2 regions of the Glutamicibacter ectropisis genome follow, and region 2 is predicted to be linked to the other one. Evidence: predicted binding sites of a transcription regulator. Region 2 holds the regulator's gene; the other holds the start of a gene.
The links. Region 2 encodes HrcA, which represses chaperone genes, less so after heat shock. Its sites were predicted from a motif close to TTNGCACTCGNNNNNNNCGAGTGCNAA; they were not measured.
Positions count from the first base shown of each region.

Region 1: groL (chaperonin GroEL) is a predicted target of HrcA. The motif match lies at 8,970-8,996, and genes of this name have one in related genera.

Region 1 is NZ_CP125942.1:583,519-595,198, forward strand. It holds gene QMQ05_RS02750 (DUF808 domain-containing protein) at 1-246, shown strand, start outside; gene QMQ05_RS02755 (HsdM family class I SAM-dependent methyltransferase) at 353-2,002, shown strand; gene QMQ05_RS02760 (hypothetical protein) at 2,005-2,931, shown strand; gene QMQ05_RS02765 (GNAT family N-acetyltransferase) at 2,935-3,552, opposite strand; tRNA gene QMQ05_RS02770 (tRNA-Val) at 3,965-4,038, shown strand; gene QMQ05_RS02775 (Atu2307/SP_0267 family LLM class monooxygenase) at 4,099-5,151, opposite strand; gene QMQ05_RS02780 (threonine/serine ThrE exporter family protein) at 5,353-7,023, shown strand; gene QMQ05_RS02785 (uracil-DNA glycosylase) at 7,020-7,784, opposite strand; gene QMQ05_RS02790 (DUF3263 domain-containing protein) at 7,949-8,239, shown strand; gene QMQ05_RS02795 (LytR C-terminal domain-containing protein) at 8,282-8,899, shown strand; gene groL (chaperonin GroEL) at 9,195-10,832, shown strand; gene QMQ05_RS02805 (DUF4031 domain-containing protein) at 10,923-11,680, opposite strand, start outside.
Region 2 is NZ_CP125942.1:1,783,553-1,792,792, forward strand. It holds gene QMQ05_RS08260 (PhoH family protein) at 1-363, opposite strand, end outside; gene QMQ05_RS08265 (GerMN domain-containing protein) at 645-1,586, shown strand; gene QMQ05_RS08270 (16S rRNA (uracil(1498)-N(3))-methyltransferase) at 1,669-2,442, opposite strand; gene dnaJ (molecular chaperone DnaJ) at 2,445-3,569, opposite strand; gene hrcA (heat-inducible transcriptional repressor HrcA) at 3,637-4,650, opposite strand; gene QMQ05_RS08285 (DUF3097 domain-containing protein) at 4,778-5,650, shown strand; gene QMQ05_RS08290 (DUF4870 domain-containing protein) at 5,736-6,143, shown strand; gene hemW (radical SAM family heme chaperone HemW) at 6,159-7,388, opposite strand; gene lepA (translation elongation factor 4) at 7,389-9,236, opposite strand.

The sequences.
Region 1 (11,680 bases), 1.2 Mb from region 2:
TGGGTCGGTGGACACCTACTGCTGGTGGGCATGGATGAGCTGGGCTGGCACGCGCCGTACGGTTTTGTGCACCACGTCGAAGAGCTGGTAGCACACGCCACCGGTTCAGCCGGCGCAGTCCTGGGCTGGTGCGTGAATACCGCTTTTTCCTGTGTCGCAGGATTTATCATGGGCGCGATCATTACGGTGATTGTGGTGGGGATCCAGAAGCTCCGTCACAAGGGCAAAGCTAAACCCACCCACTAGGGACCTAAAGTTCTAGCGGCGAGCCGAGTACAATGGATAAGTTGCCGCCCAGGCTCGGTCATTTGCGTCCAGCCAAACTGTCTGGCCGCCATGGAAAGATCGATGCGTGTTGAGTAAAGAACAAAAAGAGCAGGCCAGTGCCCGCCATGCGCGGGGCGCCTATTTCACCCCGGAACCGGTAGCAACCTTCATGGCGCAATGGGCCCTAGAAGGCCAGCCGGCTAGGGTTCTGGAGCCCTCCTGTGGTGATGCTCAATTTCTTGAAGCAGTGCATCGTGAACTGGGGGAGCGCCAAGGGCAGGTGCATTTACATGGTTATGAATTACACGCACCTACGGTAGCTCAGGCCCATGACCGCTTGAGCAGCCAGGGAATCAACGCGCAGATAAACCAGGCCAACTTTTTTGATATCGCCGGCAACGCCGACATGGATGTGGTGATCGGTAACCCTCCCTATGTGCGTTATCAACTTCATCGCGGGGCTGACCGTCAACGTTCGCGCCTGGCAGCAAAAAATGCCGGGGTGGAACTGAACGAACTAGCCAGCATTTGGGCCGCCTTCGTGGTTCATGCCACCAGCTTCCTAGCCAACGGTGGCCGGATGGCTTTGGTGCTGCCTGCCGAGCTGATGTTCGTTAACTACGCCGGGGTAGTACGAGCCATGCTGCTCGAACGCTTTGCCACAGTTCACCTGGCAGTCTTTGAAGAGCGCCTGTTTGCCGATGCTCAAGAAGAAGTCGTGTTATTGCTGGCCGAGGGCTATGGCCAGGGCCCGAGCGACCATTTCAGATTGCATCAGTTCCGCAATGCCCACGACCTTGCACAGCTGGGATCGGGCACCCGCCACGTCCCACAACGCGCTGCGGACCGTTGGACCGGCTCGCTGGTCGGGCTGGAAGCCCAAGGGATCCTGGCTTCAGCCACTGCGCAGGGCCAGTTCGCGACGCTCAATTCTTGGGGCGAAACCTCACTGGGTGCGGTCACCGGAAATAACAAGTGGTTCACGCTCAACGCCGACAAGGTTCAGGAGCTGGGGCTGGAGGAAACGGAAGTCATTCGTATTTCACCTCCGGGCTCTCGACACCTGCGGGGGCTGGAACTTGATTCGCATGGGTGGGAGCACCTGCGCGATCAGGGCGCAGCAACCTACCTGTTCAGGCCCGCCGGTGCACCAAGCCCGGCAGGAGAGCATCTGGTGGCCAGCGGCGAATTGGCCAATGTTGACCAAGCCTATAAGTGTCGGGTGCGCTCGCCGTGGTGGCGAGTCCCGATATTGTCGGTGCCGGATCTGTTCATGACCTATATGAATGCCGATACCCCACGGCTGACCTCTAACGAGGCGGGGGTACACCATATCAACTCCATCCACGGTGTGTACTTGGGTGCAGATGTGCGCGAATTGGGCAGGGAACTGCTGCCGTTGGCGTCGTTGAATACTTTGACCATGTTGGGTGCCGAGATGGTCGGGCGTTCCTATGGTGGGGGAATTTTGAAGGTTGAACCCCGCGAAGCCGATGCGCTTCCGGTACCGTCCATTGCGATGGTGCAGCACTATGCAACACCATTGCGCGCCATCAAGTCTGAGGTACGCGCACTATTGGTTGCCGGGGCAAAACAAGAGGCGACCGAAATGGTCGACGAGATCGTCCTAGAGCAAATGCTCTCATTGGATAAGGCAGCGGTAGCGACCATCCGGGCGGCACGGACGAACATGCTGGAACGACGAGCGGCGAGAAGTAAAGCGGTGAAGGGATAAACGTGGCTAATCCTGTGGTTGAGAAGACCCTGGCATTTGCGGAATTTGATACCACTTTGATGTCGGCGGCCAAAGACTCACCGTGGCTGAATAACGGTGCGGTCACCGAGGAATTCAACCCGTCCTATCAGGTCTTGGAGCAGCTGCTGAGCATCCCGGTGCGCAACAAGGCGGTTACCCGCTCCGGACGTTTTGCCCAGGGCGTTGACGCTTGGTTAGCCCACGAATTGCGTCGTGCCGGTTTTGATGCGGATCTGGTCTGGCCACGACCGGAGGCCCCAAGGGTGCTTTCCAGCGATATCTTGGACCTCTTACGTAGACTGCCAGAACGCCTCGCCGACGAGGTTCATGAATCAATCATGTCCGGCAAAGCCGGGAGCACCGATGCCAGGATCCTGGGTCGGGCCTATATGAAACAGACCGATGTGGTGATGACCCACTGGTCAACCGGTCCAGAATTATTGCTGAGCACCAAAGCCATGACCTCATCCTTCGGCAAGAACCTGGCCAACCGTTATGAGGAAGCCTACGGTGACGCAGCGAATCTTCGGGCACGTTATCCGCTGGCAGCAGTCGGGTTCTTCTTCGTGCAGCGGGCCACCATCCTTGAAACTGAGCCGGCCGCCTTCCGCCGTACCGTAGACATGATCCGCAAGCTGCGGGACTTTGGCGATGGCTTTGGGTATACCGCGACCGGGCTGTTGCTGGTTGACTGGGATGATGACTCGGATGATCCGCAAGTGCGTTGTGTGCACCCGCCGGTACCCGAAGATATTGCCACCGCACAGTTCCTGAATGCAATGGTTGATGCCGTTCTCAAAGTCACGCCGATCGACCTACATGAAGCAGCTCGCGCTCGCCGAGCCGGTGAAGTGGCCCCGCTGCCCGGCCACGAATGGGTGGACGAGCAACAGGACTCTCTCTTCTAGGGATTAGATCACCGGGATCGCCGGCGACTGATCACCGAAAGGCAAAGTAACAGCCAGTGATGGTTGCAAAGTTGGAGCCAGCTCGTACGCAGGTGTAGGAGCTGCGGTGACCGGGGTGATGATTTCCCCACAGTGTTGGGCGGCCTGTGGCAAGTTCGCCACCCAATCTTTTGCAGCCTGAGTGGCACGGTAAATGAACTTCAGCTGCCCATCACGTTCAAAGCTACGCTCGCGTTCCCACAAGTCGGAGCGTTCGTAGAAGGCCCACGAGGCGGGGTTTTGTGCGTCAATGACAATGATCGGTGTTTTGCCCGAGCGCACCGCATGCTCCAGGCGCAGGGAGGTCACATGTTGGCGGATTCCTAACCGGCGATATTCAGGACGTACCGCCATGGAACCGAGCTCCACTGCGTTCATGGAATCGGTGGGTGCCACGATCGAGTCGTGAACCAAACCAGCAGCCACCAGCGTGCCACGATCACGGACCGTGACCAACAGGCTCAGACGATCCAATTTCTGGTGCCAACGCTGGTCGATGACTGGGTAGAGCTGTGCCAATTCTTCGCGCTGCTCTGGTAGAACGCAGAGGGATGACAAAGAAAAGTTGAGATTTTCAAACACTGGGTACGGTCCTAGAGAAAAAGAACGAACGAAAAATGAGGCTTTGCACCACAGGTCATCACCTGCGGTGCGGTTTCGTTGGCCTTGAGGGGACCGATGCCGGTGGCTTCCGGCAACTTCCTTGTAGGGTCCAGTTTGAGCTCGATGAGCTAGAAAAATTATGGAGTCTGAAGTCCCGTTTTGACAAGTGGAAACAGGTACTTTTGAGTGAATCAAAGATAAACTATTTGGCGCGGTTTTTCAGGGCTAATCATGTGGCAAATACTGTTGCTGAGAGGTTGCCGTGAATGTTGGTTTAAGCGCGTCGCTCAGTCGATGTTTTGCCACGAGGAGCGGCTGACCGATTTGGTGCAAGAGATATCACCGGCTAAGATCGTTTAGGTGCTTGACCCTGTGGTCAAAGCCGAAGTTTGGATCTTTAGCTCAGTTGGTTAGAGCGTTCGCCTCACACGCGAAAGGTCGCTGGTTCGAGTCCAGTAAGATCCACAAAAAATGCCACCATCGCTGGTGGCATTTTTGCGTTAATATTCTGCTGTCGTGCGGAGGCTACTTTTGGGCCGTCAGCAACTGATGGACCCGAGGTTTCACTTCTTCTCCAAGCAGCTTGATGGAGTGCATCATGGCCTCATGAGGCAAGGTTCCAGCGGAGTACTTGATGTCGGCTCGTGAGAGTCCCAACTTCTGGGTGACCGAGGCGAGCTTAGCGGCCACGGTCTGTGGGCTTCCGGCCATCATCGCTCCCTCCGGTCCCATCGCTGCCTGCAAACGCATTTTGCTTGCTGATGGCCAACCACGTTCGGCGCCCAGGCGGTTCATGGTTCGTTGGTAGTGGGGCCAGAGAGTTTCTAGCGCTTCTTCATCGCTGTCCGCGACCAAGCCGTGGAAGTGGGCGGCCACTGGCTGCTGTTCGTGGCCGAATTCCTTGAGTGCGCGGTGGTACAAAGACACCAGTCCTTCAAAGCCTGAAGGCTGGCCGCCGATGATCGCCAGGAAGAGGGGCAGACCGTGACGGGCTGCGCGAACGACAGATTGCGGACTGCCACCCACACCTACCCACGTGGTCAGCGGCTGATCTTCTAATAGTGGGTAGACCTGTTGGTTGCGTAAGGCGGCGCGGTGATTGCTGTGCCAGATCACCGGTTCACCGTGACGTAGTTTCGCCAGCAGGTCCAGTTTCTGTTCAAAGAGTTCTTCGTAGTCATCAAGTTCGAATCCGAACAGTGGGAATGATTCAACAAAGGATCCGCGCCCGGCAACGATTTCGGCGCGGCCTCGTGAGATGGCATCTAAGGTCGCGAAGCGCTGATACAGCCGAACCGGGTCATCACTAGAGAGAACGGTGACTGCGGTACCGAGTTTGATCCGTTGCGTGGTGCTTGCCAGTGCAGCCAAGATCATTTCTGGTGCGGAGACGGCATAATCGTCGCGGTGATGTTCGCCGACACCAAAGAAATCCAGATTGGCTGCTTCGGCAGCCTGGCCCTCAGCAATCACATTACGAATCACCTGCGCATGGGAAAGTAGGTTGCCTTCGGCGTCCTGGCTGATGTCGCCAAAAGTCTCGGCGCCGATCTGGGGTAGAAGAGGAATATTACTCATTGAAGATCTCCAATTTGTATGCAAAAGCATCTAAGTTCTCTTCCTTGGAACCACCAACCGCCCGCCAATATTCCGTAGGGCCTCAAATGCCCAAAATGTGTTCGGCGCTACCACGTGATTTACGCCCGTTCACACCATCTTCTAACCCATGGGTTGTATCGTAAATTGCATGGGAAAACATTGGTTGAGGGGGCAAGATTAGTGGCGCATCGATCTGAGGAAGAACACGGTGCAATGTCACCGCAGATCGGCGAAGACCCGGCGCCATCCGCAGGCGTACTGCCGCGCATTTCTACTAGTGAAATCAACATGGGCTTCCACCCGGAAGACCCCGTTGAAGAGCCACCGATGGCATCTGAGCTGCCGCTGAACACCGCGGTCAGTGCCAACGTCGCGGCGGCCGACGCCTCCGATATTGAGTGGCGTACCGGCCAGGTTCACACCACCGACGACGGTATCACCCTGATGCCAACCCGTGCCAACCCAGTGGCACGTTCACTGCTGGCAAAAATGTGGATCTCGGACACCCCTCCGACGCAGGCCTTGAACATCGTTGAGCGACTGCAAGGTACCCCGTACGCCAATCCCAAGGTCAACGATCAACAGGACGCGTCATCGCGACGCACCATGGAATTCGCCTTGGACTTAGGCGAGACCTTGATCCGTTATGGCGCCGGTGCGTTGGAAGTAGAAACCAGCATTATCGCGGTAACCGCTGCCCTGGGTCTAAGTCACCTCGATGTGGACATCACCAACCAGTCGCTGCATTTGAACTACAGCCCACCTGATGCCGAAAGCTACTCGGTATTGCGCGTGGTGCGTTCCTATACCTCCAACTACGCGGGGCTTGTACTCGTACACGAACTGGTGTCGGACATCATCGCCGGTGGAGTCTCACGTACGGCCTCGGCGAAGCGCTTGAAGGAAATTACGCGCCGTCCAAAACCCTTCCCGCGCTGGGTGGTCGCGAGTGGACGAGCCCTGTTCGCAGCAGCCTTTGTTCTCTTTATTGGCGGTTCTTGGGCCGGAGCACTGGTGGCCATGTTCTCATCGAGCCTGGTGACGCAGATTGGTCGCTATGGTTCGCGGTGGCGGGTGCCAGAATTCTTCACCATTGCCGCCTCAACGCTGGTGATTACCGGGATTGCGCTGCTGGGGCATCAATTTCATGCTCCATTGGATCCGGCGCTCGTGGTTTCTGGCGGTATCTTGCTCCTGCTACCTTCAGGCCGATTCGTTTCAGCCTTGCAAGATGCGATCAACGGGTTCCCGGTGACTGCGGTGGGACGATTGTTTTCCGCGAGCCTGATCTATGGTGCGATCCTGAGTGGAATTGCCGCCGCGTTGGTCATCTCTGATGTGCTCGGTGGTGAGGAAGTTGATGTGCATCAGATCGTGACCACGCAGTATCCAGCATGGTTGTTGGTAGTTTTGGTTGCTGTTGCCATCATCGCCGGTGCGGTAAGCGAGCAGAGTTCGGTTCGCCTGTTGCTGCCCACCGCCGGAATTGCCGTGGGTGGATACCTGATCATGTTGCTGGCGCAAAACTTGGGTCTCGGAGAACGAGCCTTGCCCGCGCTCGTTGCCACCATCATCGGCTTTGCCGCTCGTTTTGCCGCGGACAAACTGCATTCACCGCAGTTGGTTTTGGCAGCACCAGCAGTGATGTTCCTGCTTCCAGGTCTGATGATCTTCCGCGCCATGTACGGCATCGTTATCAACGTTGATGATATGTCCACCGGTCTTGTTGAGATGTTTAACGCGATGGCAATTATGCTTTCCATCGCCGGCGGTGTTGTCTTCGGCGAAACGTTGTGCCGCCCGCTGACCTCCAACGCACGTCGAGAACGGCGTCGGATTCGTCGCCGCTAGGCCAACGGTAATGACCAATCAATCGGCTCCTGTCCACTGACGGATAGCAGCCGATTGCTTTCGGAAAAGGGTTTTGAACCGAAGAATCCACGCGAGGCTGACAGCGGTGATGGGTGGGCGCTGCACAATTGCGGCAGATTATTGAGCGCGGGGGAGAACTTCTGGGCGTGCTTTCCCCACAGAATGGCAACGGGAGGAACTTCGCGTAGGTTTATTGCCTCCAGGACAGCTACAAGTATCGCTTCCCATCCAAGCTTTTGATGAGAGCCGGCTTTTCCTGCAGTTACGGAGAGAGCCTGGTTCAGCAAGAGCACCCCACGTTCTTGCCAAGGGCTCAGGTCAGGATGTGCCGCCGGTACAACGCCCAGATCGGTTTCGAGTTCTTTGTAGATGTTCCTCAGTGAGCGTGGCAGCGGTCGGACCTGAGGATTGGCCGCGAAAGCCAACCCATTGGGATGTCCAGGTGTCGGATAAGGGTCTTGACCGATGATCAGGACCTTGACCTTAGCTAAAGGCAAGGTAAGTGCGCGGAACATCACCTTAGGCTCGGGAAGTAGAACTTCACCCAGGGAAGAGCGCTCGGCAAGTTTGAGGGCAAGCTGACGAAGATTCTGATCTTGCTTTACCAGTGCCGGAACCCAATCCTGTGCGATAAAACCGTGGTCGGCCATGGATTGCGCACCGTGGAAAAATGGAAAGTCCGTTGGCTCATATATGGGGGCAACAGGTGGTGGCGGGGCATCAAACAAGGCGTCTTGCATTTCATCCATAGAAGCAATTGTGCCGTTTTTTGGCGTGCCTGTGCCCGACCACACGACGATAGCTAAACGTATTGGTTAGAATATCGATGGTATGTCTACCAACGGTGGAGTACCTGCATGACCCAAATGCGCAAGAACTGAGCCTAGGACTGAGGTGAGAACGGATGGCTGAGAACGAGTTATTGGTTGATTTTGTGATGAACCCAGATTCGGAACTTGACGAACGTTCACAACAGATCCTGAGCTTAGAAAAATTGTGGTGGAAGTATGCCGGAGCCAAGGAACAAGCGATCAGCAAGCAGTTCTCTATGTCGCCAACCAACTATTATCAGTTGCTGAACCAACTGATTGAGACGGATGCGGCCATGGCCTACGACCCGATGCTGGTTAAGCGACTGCGCAGAACACGTTCAACAAAACGTCGTGTGGGCGGTAAGGTCGGCTCGGGACGATAACCCAGCCTGCCGTGACCAGTCAGACCTCGAGCAAGGACAAGAATGACCAACTACCCGCGTGACGAATTTGATCGCGTACCGGAGTTCAACACCCGTGTGGGTTCACACCACGCGCACGGATGGGCGCAGTCCGCGGCCTCAAAGTCGACCGGCGGCAAACTGCTGTGGGTAGTGCTGACCGCCGTGATCGTGCTGGTCATCGGTGCAGCGTCCTTCATCTTTGGTCCCCAGCTTAAAGAAAGCCTTGCAGGATCGAGCACTAATGAGAGTACTCAGTCCCAAGAAGCATCGCCGAGTGAATCGGTCGAAAGCTCGCTGGAAGCATCACCGAGTGAGTCAGCATCCCCGTCAAGCACGATTGATGACGCCGAGGTTCTCTTTGGTCAAAAGATCGGTGTTTACAACGGTGCCAGTGTTGCCGGAGTCGCTAGTGCTGGTGAAGAAGCGATGACCGAAGCTGGATTCACCAACATTGTTGCCGATAACTGGACTAAGCCAGCGGGCGTTTCCGCCGTGTACTACACCTCGGAGGCCTACCGCGTTACTGCCGAAAAAGCAGCTGAGGTCCTTAATATCGAAGAAGTTCTGCAGACCAGTAACATCCCTAACCGAGTCACCGTGGTGTTGGGCACCGATGACCCGCTGGGCCTGAACGAATAATTCGTTCATAATTCGCTTCGCTCTGAGCCGATCGGCTTGCACTCGCCATGCGAGAGTGCCAATATTTGTATTAGCACTCTTACGCAGCGACTGCTAACGCCGGTCGGCCTTTGCGTTCCCTAGGGAACAAAATGGTCCCGGATAGCTCGCTGGCGGATGGAGCGTGGAAAATACCTCAGATAGCGAGAGCTGAAACGGTTGCTGGCCCGATGCCGCTCCGGAGCACTCGTCCGTCGCGGGCGCTGTCTGTCGGTTGCATTTTCGCAAAATCGTCCCGAAAGGACCGTAAGCCACTATGGCCAAGATGATTGCATTTGACGAGGAAGCACGCCGCGGACTCGAGCGCGGACTAAACACCCTCGCTGACGCGGTAAAGGTGACCCTAGGCCCACGCGGCCGCAACGTCGTTCTGGAGAAGAAGTGGGGCGCTCCTACTATCACCAACGACGGTGTGTCCATCGCTAAGGAAATCGATCTCGAAGATCCTTACGAGAAGATCGGCGCAGAGCTGGTCAAGGAAGTTGCTAAGAAGACTGACGACGTTGCCGGTGACGGTACCACCACCGCAACCGTGCTCGCACAGGCACTGGTCAAGGAAGGTCTGCGCAACGTTGCTGCAGGCGCCGACCCAATCGCACTGCGCCGCGGTATCGACAAGGCTGTAGAAGCCGTCACCGCAGAACTGTTCGACGCTGCTAAGAAGATCGAATCCAAGGAGCAGATTGCTGCTACCGCTTCGATCTCCGCAGGCGACAAGGAAATCGGTGGCCTGATCGCTGAAGCTCTCGACAAGGTCGGCGAGCAGGGCGTTATCACCGTTGAAGAGTCCAACACCTTCGGCCTTGAGCTGGAGCTGGCTGAGGGCATGCGCTTCGACAAGGGCTACATCTCCGCTTACTTCGTCACCGACACCGAGCGCCAGGAAACCGTTCTGGAGGATCCATACATCCTCATCGTGAACTCCAAGATCTCCTCGGTCAAGGACATGGTGACCCTGCTGGAGAAGGTCATGCAGTCGAACAAGTCGCTGCTGATCATCGCCGAAGACGTTGAGGGCGAAGCCCTGGCTACCCTGATCCTGAACAAGATCCGTGGCCTGTTCAAGTCCGTTGCCGTCAAGGCTCCAGGCTTCGGTGACCGTCGCAAGGCTATGCTGACCGACATCGCTATCCTGACCGGTGGCCAGGTTGTTTCCGAGGAAATCGGCCTGTCCCTGGACAACGTAGGCCTCGAAGTTCTGGGTACCGCCCGCAAGGTCGTTATCACCAAGGACGAGACCACCATCGTTGAAGGTGGCGGCGAAGCCGACGCTATCGAAGGTCGCAAGGCTCAGATCGCAGCCGAGATCAAGAACACCGATTCGGACTACGACCGCGAGAAGCTGCAGGAGCGCCACGCAAAGCTCTCCGGTGGTGTCGCTGTGCTCAAGGCCGGCGCTGCTACCGAGGTGGAGCTCAAGGAGCGCAAGCACCGCATCGAAGACGCCGTGCGTAACGCTAAGGCTGCCGTTGAAGAAGGCATCGTCGCCGGTGGTGGCGTTGCACTGATCCAGGCTGGCGCTGCAGCATTTGCCAAGCTTGAGCTGGATGGCGACGAGGCAACCGGTGCGAACATCGTTCGTGTTGGTATCGAAGCACCACTGAAGCAGATCGCACTGAACGCTGGCTTGGAACCAGGCGTTGTTGCCGACAAGGTCAAGGGTCTGGCCGCTGGCCACGGCCTGAACGCTGCCACCGGTGAATACGTTGACCTGCTGGAAGCTGGGGTGAATGACCCAGTGAAGGTGACCCGTTCGGCACTGCAGAACGCTGCGTCGATCGCTGGCCTGTTCTTGACCACCGAAGCTGTTGTTGCAGATAAGCCGGCTCCTGCTGGCGCTGCACCAGCCGGTGGCGATGACATGGGTGGCATGGGCGGAATGGGCGGCTTCTAAGCCCCACCGCTGATCTAGCACAGCACCTAGGCTGATGGCCTGGTACCTTCGGGTACCAGGCCATCAGTAGTTAACGCCGATCTTCGAGAACTAGGGCATCCAGGTACGCAAGTGTTCTAGTTCTCTACTCAGATTGTTCCGGGCAGCTGACTCCCAACGATCTCGCCCCGCCGGCGTGGTGTAAATCGTGTCCTTGGCAAGTAAAGCCGAAAGAATCTTGCTCCGCCCCTGCGCCAAAACAGGCCGCGGAAGATGCGCATACTCCTGATAGATCGCCTCAGCATAACGTTGATAGGCCGGCTCTGGGCGAGCCAAGACTTCCAAATCTGCGTCGCACAAGATCTGCCCTAGATGATCCGTTGCGCTCGGGCTGTGCCCGGCCGTCAACAACACCAGGTCACTGACCGTCCCCACCGCTTTGGCAGAAAGGACCGTGTCTAGCCGTTCCCTGGCCAGTACGGCGGACTTGAACTCATCTTCGCTGGTGCCTTCGTAAACTGCATCATGGAACCATGCCGCCAGCTGTAGCAACATACGCTCTTCAGCACTGAGTTTTTCGCCGAGGAGATCTATCGCTTCAAGAACTGAGAGTAGATGCACCCGATCATGGTAGAAACGGTGCTTCTGAGACCAGAGCTTGAGCAGCTCCTTGCCCAACTGTGGCTCGGTGGGTAAGGTGCGCGCCCACCGGCGACGCAAGATGGTGTCCAGCTTTTCGGGACGATATTTCGCCGGGATGCGCAGCCCCGAGGCTACCAGTGCACGGACCAGCTCACTGCCCGAAACTTCCTTCGCCCCGGCCTGAACTAACTGCTCATAGCGTTCTTGAGGAACATCGTAGTGGTCCT
Region 2 (9,240 bases):
GGACCGGCCACGACCTGACAGGATTTTTAAACCTAAAACGTCGGTGGGGGCATCTGAATTGCCGGCACTGAGCATCTTGATGATCTGCTCGATCGTTTCGGCGCTCATCCGAGAACCGCGCATGGCCAGCGATCGTGCTTCTTCGGTAACACGCTGTGCTTTGCGGACCTGTGCAGGAATACCTGCCAGCACTAGGGCTTGGCCATTAGGACGGAAGTTCACCTGAGGGTAAGCACCGGAGAGGATGCGCAATAGCTCATCATTCGGGCCCAAGGTAGCAACCATGAGTTCTGCGGTTTCAAAATTTATGGTCAGTGACGCAGAATCTGAGTCTGCTGGAGTCTTGTTCTGTTCAACCTGCATGCAGTGCTTGGTGCCCCTTTGTGAGCTTGATGGCGGTCGTACTTTGTCCTTGTTTCCATTCTATCCAGTGATCGGCTGCATGGCAGGAAATTCAGGCCACAGCGTAAGCAAGAAACCTGAAAGTAGTCCTAAATGAATCTATTCAGAGCAGGTCGCAAACATATAGATTTGGTTACGGATTAGTAAGTAAGGCCAATTTTGGTCAGATTTCGTCGACGCGTGTGGCAAGCTATGACAGCGGCTCGAAAATATTTATGAGCCCAATCCCCTCAAAAAGATTCATGGATCGGTCAGTAGTGCAATCAAGGTTCTTGCAGAAAATTCCACGCCGAGTTGGCATTGTTGGAATAGCTGCTGCTCTCGTCGTCGCCGCAGGTTGCGGTCTGGCGAATCGCGAGAGCTCCTTTGAAATGCCCAAAACCGCCAGCACGGAGTCGCTGAACCTACCCAGCGCCACCGATGCCGGTGAACAAGTGGGTGCTGCCACTAAGCTACCTATCTACTGGTTGGAAAACACCGACACTGGGGTCTTCCTCTACCGCGAGTATCTCGAAGATACACGCCACCGCGAACCCATCGGGGACGCAATCTGGACTTTGCTTTCCAGCGATCCGGCCACACCACACCGGTATACCCATCTCAAACCAGCCGAGGACATTGGCGTTTCAATCAGTGGCACTAACGTGATCACTCTGGATCTTCCTGCCAAGGTATTTAGCGCACACCTAGATGAGGGTCTTTCGGAGCGATCGATCCAGCAATTAGTTTTCACCGCGACGGCAGCCGCTTCTGGTACGGGTCTGCTTGTGGGTACCACTGCCCCAACGGTCAAGATTTTGGTCGACGGTAAACCGAACGCCACGGTTTTTGATGGCTATCGACTTAAAGACGTTTATGAACGTAACGCCAAGTTTATGGCCCCGATCTGGATTATTGACCCGCAGTACGGAACGGTATTGAGCGCGGGCAAGGTTCAGATCAAGGGCCGAACCACGCAGTTTGATATTGGTACCTTCTATTCCTTGCAGAAAAAAGATGCCGATGGAAATCTCACTGTGATCACCGCGCAGAAGCAAGTTATCGCAGGGAAAATTCAAGAAGACGGTGCCTTCAGCATCACCGAGAGTCTCACCCCTGGCTCCTATAAGCTCACCTTCTGGGGTGTCGAGACTGAATCGGACGCCAAGGTGGGCGAAGTAAGCTCAGACTTCACCGTCAAATAGTTACCCTGAAAATGTTGCTGCAATAGATGAGAATCAAGAATTCGCGGGTACCTGATGAGGTACCCGCGAATACTTGTATTAATCAGATTTCGCCGAGTAGGTGACGAATCAACACCAGCGCTGCCGGTCCAGCAGTAGAAGCACGCAATACATGCTGACCCAAGAGCGCAGCGTGGGCACCAGCATCAGTGAATGCTTGTAGCTCGGCATCGGAAATGCCACCCTCAGGCCCGACAATCATCATGACCTTCTGACCAGGTTGAGCTTGCGGTAGCCACGAGGATACGTGTTCTGCCACGGACTCGGTAGCCTGCTCATGCAAAACTAAGACCAGTGCCCCAGCCGTAATCTCATCCGCGATGATCTTGGCCAATTCCTTGGAGCCCGCAAGAGCTAGAACCTCTGGTTCAAAGGCGCGACGGGACTGTTTCTGCGCAGCACGGACTTGAGCCCGCCATTTTGCCAGTGCCTTATCCGCCTTGGCGGCGTTCCAACGCACGATGGAACGATCCGCTTGCCACGGCCGCACGGCGAGCACGCCGAGCTCTACCGAAGACTCAACGGCCTGCAGATCACGGTCGCCCTTAGACAAAGCTTGCACGAGTGTCACCGGATGTTCGCTGACCGATTCTTGGTCCCGTTCAAGGACCCGAGCGTTCAGCATGTCCTTACCGGTGCTCAAAACCTCCACCGTCAGGCGAAGGCCTCGGCCGTCGAGCAGATCCAGATGCTCACCGGCCGTGACGCGTTTTACCGTCACGGCGTGGTGAGCCTCTGAGCCGGAAAGCTCCAAGCTGTCCCCCGGCATGGCGTTCTGTGCCATATCAGGGTCGATAACGAAGCTGTGATTGCTCATGTTTAGCGCTGGTTCAGCTTGTCACGCAGTCGTGAGAACATGCCACCAGAGTGTTCAACGCGTCCAGCGGTCATTTCCTCACCGCGTAACTTGGCCAACTGCTCGAGCAGATCGCGCTGTGCAGCATCAAGCTTGGTTGGGGTCTCCACCTGCAGGTGCACGATGATGTCACCGCGTTTGCCACCGCGAAGGCGTGGTACGCCTAGGCCTGACAAAGTGACGGTGTCGCCATCTTGCGCGCCGGATTCCACGTTGATGGCTTGCTCACCATCGAAGGTTTCAAGCTTGAGTTCACAACCAAGGGCTGCTGCGGTCATCGGCAGGCTCATCTTGGCGTGCAGGTCAGTCTGTGCACGTTCGAAGACCTTGTGACGACGAACGTCCACTTCAACGAAGAGATTGCCGTTAGGGCCACCGCCCGGGCCTGCTTCACCCTGGCCACGAAGCTGGATGCGGGTTCCGGAATCGACACCTGCAGGTACGTTCAGGGACTTGGAGACGTGCTCTCGTACGCGACCCTCACCGTTGCACTCCAAGCATGGTTCGGGAATGGTGGTACCAAAACCACGGCAGGCAGCACAGGTTTCCACGGTCATCATCTGGCCGAGGAATGAACGAACTGGACGCTGCACCTGACCTGCACCATGGCAGATTTCGCAGGTTACCGGGCTGGTGCCCTCACGGGTGCACGAGCCGTTACAGGTCTTACAGGTAACTGCCGTTTCCATCTCGAGTGGGTAAACGGTGCCCTTCACGGCATCTTCCAAATCAATGGTGATGGTGATCAGCGCGTCACGACCAGGCTGGGTACGTGATGCTGGTCCCTGGGCCTGGCCACCACCGAAGAACTGCTCGAAGATGTCTCCGAATCCGCCGAAGCCCTGGCCGCCGCCACTGAATCCTGGGTGACCATTGCCATTTTCATCGCCGGTGGCATCGTAGTTCGAGCGCTTGGTCTGGTCGGAAAGAACCTCGTAAGCGCGGGTCACCAGCTTGAACTGTTCTGCAGCCTCTTCACTCGGATTCACATCCGGGTGAAGCTTACGTGCCAACTTTCGGTAGGCACTCTTGATTTCCTGAGGGGTCGCGTCCTTGGCAACGCCCAGGGTCTCGTAATGCGAGCTCACGTTGTTCGCCGTGTCCTTTCCTAAAATGCAAAAAATTCAAAAAATGCTTGGCTTAGCGCCAGCGTTACTAGTTGGCCAAAATCTTGGATAGGTATCGAGCCACTGCCCGCACCGAGGCCATCGAGGTGGGATAGTTCATTCGCGTCGGCCCGAGCACTCCGAGCTTATTGCGCACGTCGGAACCGTAGGTGGTGGCTACCACCGCAGCCTCCGCGAGCTGACCGTAATGGTTCTCGGTTCCAATCGCCACAGCCACACCGCGCGAGTCAGCCTCCAGCTCAGAAAAGAGTTTGAGTAGCACTACCTGCTCCTCGAGGGCTTCAAGCACAGGAGTAATACTCAGCGGGAAGTCCCCTTCCACCCTCGCCAAATTGGCGGTTCCGGCCATGATGATGCGCTGCGTATTTGCGGCCTGGGCCATTTCCTCCAGGGCCTGCAACACGCTATCGACCAATGGCTCGGATTGCTGTTGCGGGCTCAACCCGACTCGGGTGAGTTTGCCACGTAGATCAGCAAGCTGTACGCCCTCAAAACTATTGAGCAACCATAACTTCAAATCAGCTAACTCAGTGTCTGAGTACAGGCGTGGAACCACCATCATGCGTTGATCAACGGTACCGTTTGAGGCAATCATGACCATCAGCACTTGAGTGCTACCCAAGCTGACGAGTTCAAGATTCTTCAACGACGCGGTGTCGTAGTGCGGTACCTGAATCATCGCCACTTGATTGGTCAACCTAGCCAGCAGTCGGACGGTGCTCTTGAGCATCTCGTCCAAGTCCGTGGAGTTGTCCAAAATCTTGTTAATGGCGTCGCGTTCAGCCCTCGACAGTGGCTTTAGCTCGCCAATCTCGTCAACAAAACGCCGATAACCCTTCTCGGTCGGAACACGTCCCGATGAGGTGTGTGGTGCAGCGATGAGCCCTTCTTCTTCGAGCAGTGCCATATCATTTCTGATCGTGGCCGCGCTGACTCCAAGGTTGTGCCGATCCAATAAGGCTTTGGAGCCCACCGGCTCACGCGACTGCACGTAGTCCTCTACAATGGCGCGCAATACATCCAAACGCCGAAGTTCACTCACAACGCCACCTCCTTGGATTCCCTGTCGAAGTGTTTGGCACTCTAACCTGTCAAGTGCCAAGTCTAGTACGTTCAACGGTTGCTAGCATTGGTTTTCGAGCGTATTCGATCACAGCGAAAGGCCGTACGTGACTAATTACTCCTGGGGACCTCAAGATCTCAGCGCCCCAGCACCGAAAAAACTCCGCCAGGTCCCCATCGAACGTGGCATGGTTTTAGAGGATGCCACCTCGGGATGGGTTGGTGAAGTCATACGTACAGAAAAGTCTGGCGGAATGCGGATTATCGTCCTGGAAGACCGCCACGGCAAGACTCGCTCCTTCCAAGCTGGTTTCGGGTTTTTCCTTGAAGGTGAGCCAGTGGAAATGGTTGACCCGGTGGTTAAAACCGCACAACCCAAAACCATGGTGTCCGCATCAGGCTCCCGCGCCGTTACTGGTTTAAAAGCGCGAGAGGCACGGGCCAGCAGGATCTGGGTGGAAGGCAAACATGATGCCGAACTCGTAGAAAAAGTATGGGGCCATGACCTTCGAGTTGAAGGCATCGTTGTGGAACCACTACACGGTGTTGATGACCTAGCTGGTGCTATTCGTGATTTTGCGCCCTCGGCAGAACGTCGCCTAGGCATATTGGTCGATCACCTCGTGGCAGGCACCAAAGAAGCACGCATCGTCGCCGAAGCGATGAAGGTTCCCGGAGCGGCTCAGAATGTTCTGATTCTTGGCCATCCGTATATTGACGTCTGGCAAGCGATTAAACCCTCAGCTCTTGGCATCAAGGCTTGGCCGGTCATTCCCAAGGGCACTGACTGGAAAACCGGCGTACTACGTGCCTTCGGTTGGCCGCACGAAACGGCCGAAGACATCGGCATCGGATGGCAGCGAATTCTCTCTACCGTCTCCCATTATGGGCAGCTGGAACCACAACTGTTGGGAAGAATAGAAGAATTGATCGATTTTCTGACAACCGAAGATTACGGTTTCCTAACAATTGACCAATAGTTGGACTTTAGCGCGGTAATCTCACCGTTGCATGAACCAACCACGGCTATGATGGAGATAGATTTCAGCCACAGCAAGACAAGGAATGATAGTGACTACACGCCAGACGCAGTCGTCGGAGAATTCGCGCTTCGAAGGATCGCGAACCGCTGCGTTGCCACTGACTCCATCTGAGGATCGGCAATGGTCGACCATGGCTCACTTTGGTGCCATTCTTGGTTGCATTCCGGCAGCTATTATTTTTGCTGTTTATCGCGATCGTGGAGCGTTCACTGCTCAGGAGTCCAAGGAAGCGTTTAACTTCACCTTCCCACTGACCATCCTGGCGATCGCATTAAACGTCTGCACGATCCTGCCCAACATCGGTTGGCTTTTCTCAGTGCTCGCAGTGGCCTTGTGGGTCTTCATGACGGTATCGGGCGCCCTTGCTGCCATTCAGGCCAACAAGGGCCGCCCTTACCGTTATAAGTTCAATCTTCGCCTGATGAAGTAGTAGTACGCTTCAGGTCTAAAAATCGAGTAATTCTCGTACAACGAGGTCGGCTAATAGCCGGCCTCGTTGCGTTAACACCAACGTGCCTGCGAAAGCTGCCTTGGCGTCAATGAGTTCATCTGCGATCAGCCCAGCAACCTTGGTGCGCCCGGTGGCATCGAGCTCACTAATTTCCATGCCGGAACTCAAACGCGTCAAAAGCATCGTCCGCTCTAGCTGAACAGCTTGAGCGTCTGGGTACTCTCGACCATGGCCAGGAGAAATCCCGGCATCAATACGCTGCTGATAGGCCGCCGGATGCTTCACATTCCACCAACGAAGACCTCCAACGTGCGAGTGGGCACCAGGGCCAGCACCCCACCAGTCGCCACCCTTCCAATAAGCAATATTGTGTTGGCAGGCATTGGCAGGAGTCTTGGCCCAGTTGCTGACCTCATACCAAGAGAACCCAGCTGCAGCGAATAGCTCGTCAGCCATCTGGTACTTCTCAGCATGATCGTCATCATCGATATTCGGTACCTCGTCACGTCGAATCTGCGCGGCAAGCTTGGTCCCATCTTCGATGATCAGCGCATAGGCAGAAATATGGTCGGGCTCGTAGCTCAGTGCGGCTTCAATGCTGGTGCGCCAATCTTCTAAGGACTCCCCCGGAGTCCCGTAGATCAAGTCAACGCTCACGTCGAGGCCGGCTTCACGAGCCCAGGACACTACCTGTGGAACTCGCTTCGGATCGTGGGTACGTTCGAGGACCTTCAGTACGTGAGGCACCGCTGATTGCATGCCGAATGAGACCCGCGTGAATCCGCCGTCAGCAAGTTCTTGCAGGCTCTGTCGAGTCACCGAATCCGGGTTGGCCTCGGTCGTAATTTCCGCACCAGGTTTCAGCCCGAAGTCCTTGCGAATCTGATCAAGTACCAAGACCAAATCGCTGGCAGGCAACAGAGTTGGTGTGCCTCCCCCGAAGAATACGGTTTCGATTTCGCGAGGTGGTTGGCCCGAACGGTCCATTACTTCGCGCGCAAAACTGATTTCCTTGCTGACCGTGGCAGCGTAGGTGGCTTGGCTTGATCCTGACCCGAGTTCGGTCGCGGTATACGTGTTGAAATCGCAGTAGCCGCAACGCACTGTGCAGAACGGGATATGTACATAAAAGGACATGGTCCGCCCCTCAGCATCATGCGCACATGAGGCTGGGAGCAGACCATCGGCTGGAGCCGGATCGCCGTCAGGGAGAACTGAAGGCATTTACTTCTTTTTCGGTTCGTCGGTGGACAGCGCAGCGATGAAGGCTTCCTGTGGAACCTCCACGCGGCCAACCATCTTCATGCGCTTCTTGCCTTCCTTCTGCTTCTCGAGCAGTTTGCGCTTACGGCTGATGTCGCCGCCGTAGCACTTAGCAAGAACGTCCTTACGGATCGCGCGAATATTCTCTCGAGCAATGATTCGCGAACCAATGGCCGCCTGAATCGGAACCTCGAACTGCTGGCGAGGAATCAGCTCACGCAGCTTGGATGTCATCATTGTTCCGTACGAGTAGGCTTTGTCACGGTGGGTAATGGCGCTGAACGCGTCCACCTGATCACCCTGCAACAAGATGTCGACCTTCACCAGATCGGCGACCTGCTCACCGTCAGCCTTCCAGTCCAGTGAGGCGTAGCCACGAGTCTTGGACTTGAGCTGGTCGAAGAAGTCGAAGACGATCTCGGCCAGTGGCAAGTGGTAACGCATTTCAACGCGGTCCTCGGAGAGGTAATCCATTCCGCGCATGGTGCCACGACGACTCTGGCACAGTTCCATCACGGCACCGATGAATTCGCTCGGGGCAAGGATGGTCGCGGCGACCATCGGTTCGTGAACCTCGAGGATCTTCCCGTCTGGGAACTCCGATGGGTTGGTCACGGTGATCGTCTGCTTGTCTTCACCGACAACCTCGTACACCACGTTCGGTGCCGTGGAAATCAAGTCCAGATTGAATTCGCTTTCCAGGCGCTGGCGCGTGATTTCCAGGTGGAGCAATCCAAGGAAGCCGACACGGAAGCCGAAGCCCAACGCGACTGAAGTTTCTGGTTCGTAGGTTAGTGCAGCATCGTTAAGCTGCAACTTATCCAGCGCGTCGCGCAGTACCGGGTAATCGGTACCGTCCATGGGATAAAGACCCGAGAACACCATCGGCTTAGCCTCTTCGTAGCCACCGAGTGATTCACTGGCAGGCTTCAAGGAGTTCGTGACCGTATCGCCGACCTTGGACTGGCGAACGTCCTTCACACCGGTAATCAGGTAGCCAACTTCGCCGACTCCCAACCCCTTAGTTGGTTCTGGATTCGGTGAGGAAACACCGATTTCCAAGAGTTCGTGGGTGGTTCCCGTGGACATCATCTGGATCTTCTCGCGCGGCGAGAGTTTGCCGTCGACCACACGCACGTAGGTGACCACACCACGATAGGTGTCGTACACCGAGTCGAAGATCATGGCACGCGCCGGAGCCTTCGCATCGCCGACAGGTGGTGGAAGTTGCTTGATGACCTCATCGAGCAATGCTTCGACGCCTTCACCAGTCTTACCGGAAACCTTGAGTACGTCCTCTGGCTCACAGCCGATGAGGTTGGCAAGTTCTGCGGCGTACTTTTCTGGCTGAGCATTGGGTAGATCGATCTTGTTCAATACCGGGATGATGGTCAGATCGCCCTCGATGGCAAGGTAGAGGTTCGCAAGAGTCTGCGCCTCAATACCTTGGGCAGCGTCAACCAGAAGGATTGCACCTTCACAGGCTGCCAATGAACGCGAAACTTCGTAGGTGAAGTCAACGTGTCCAGGCGTATCGATCATATTCAGCGCGTAGGAGGTTCCATCTTCACCCTCCCAAGGCATACGAACCGCCTGGGACTTGATGGTGATGCCGCGCTCACGCTCAATATCCATGCGATCAAGATATTGCGCCTTCATATCGCGGGCCGAGACGACGCCAGTCAACTGCAACATGCGGTCAGCCAACGTCGACTTGCCGTGGTCAATATGGGCAATGATGCAGAAATTACGGATGAGCGACGGATCGGTCGCGGCAGGCACCTGAGCGGTGCGGGCCAATGGAGACACCTAA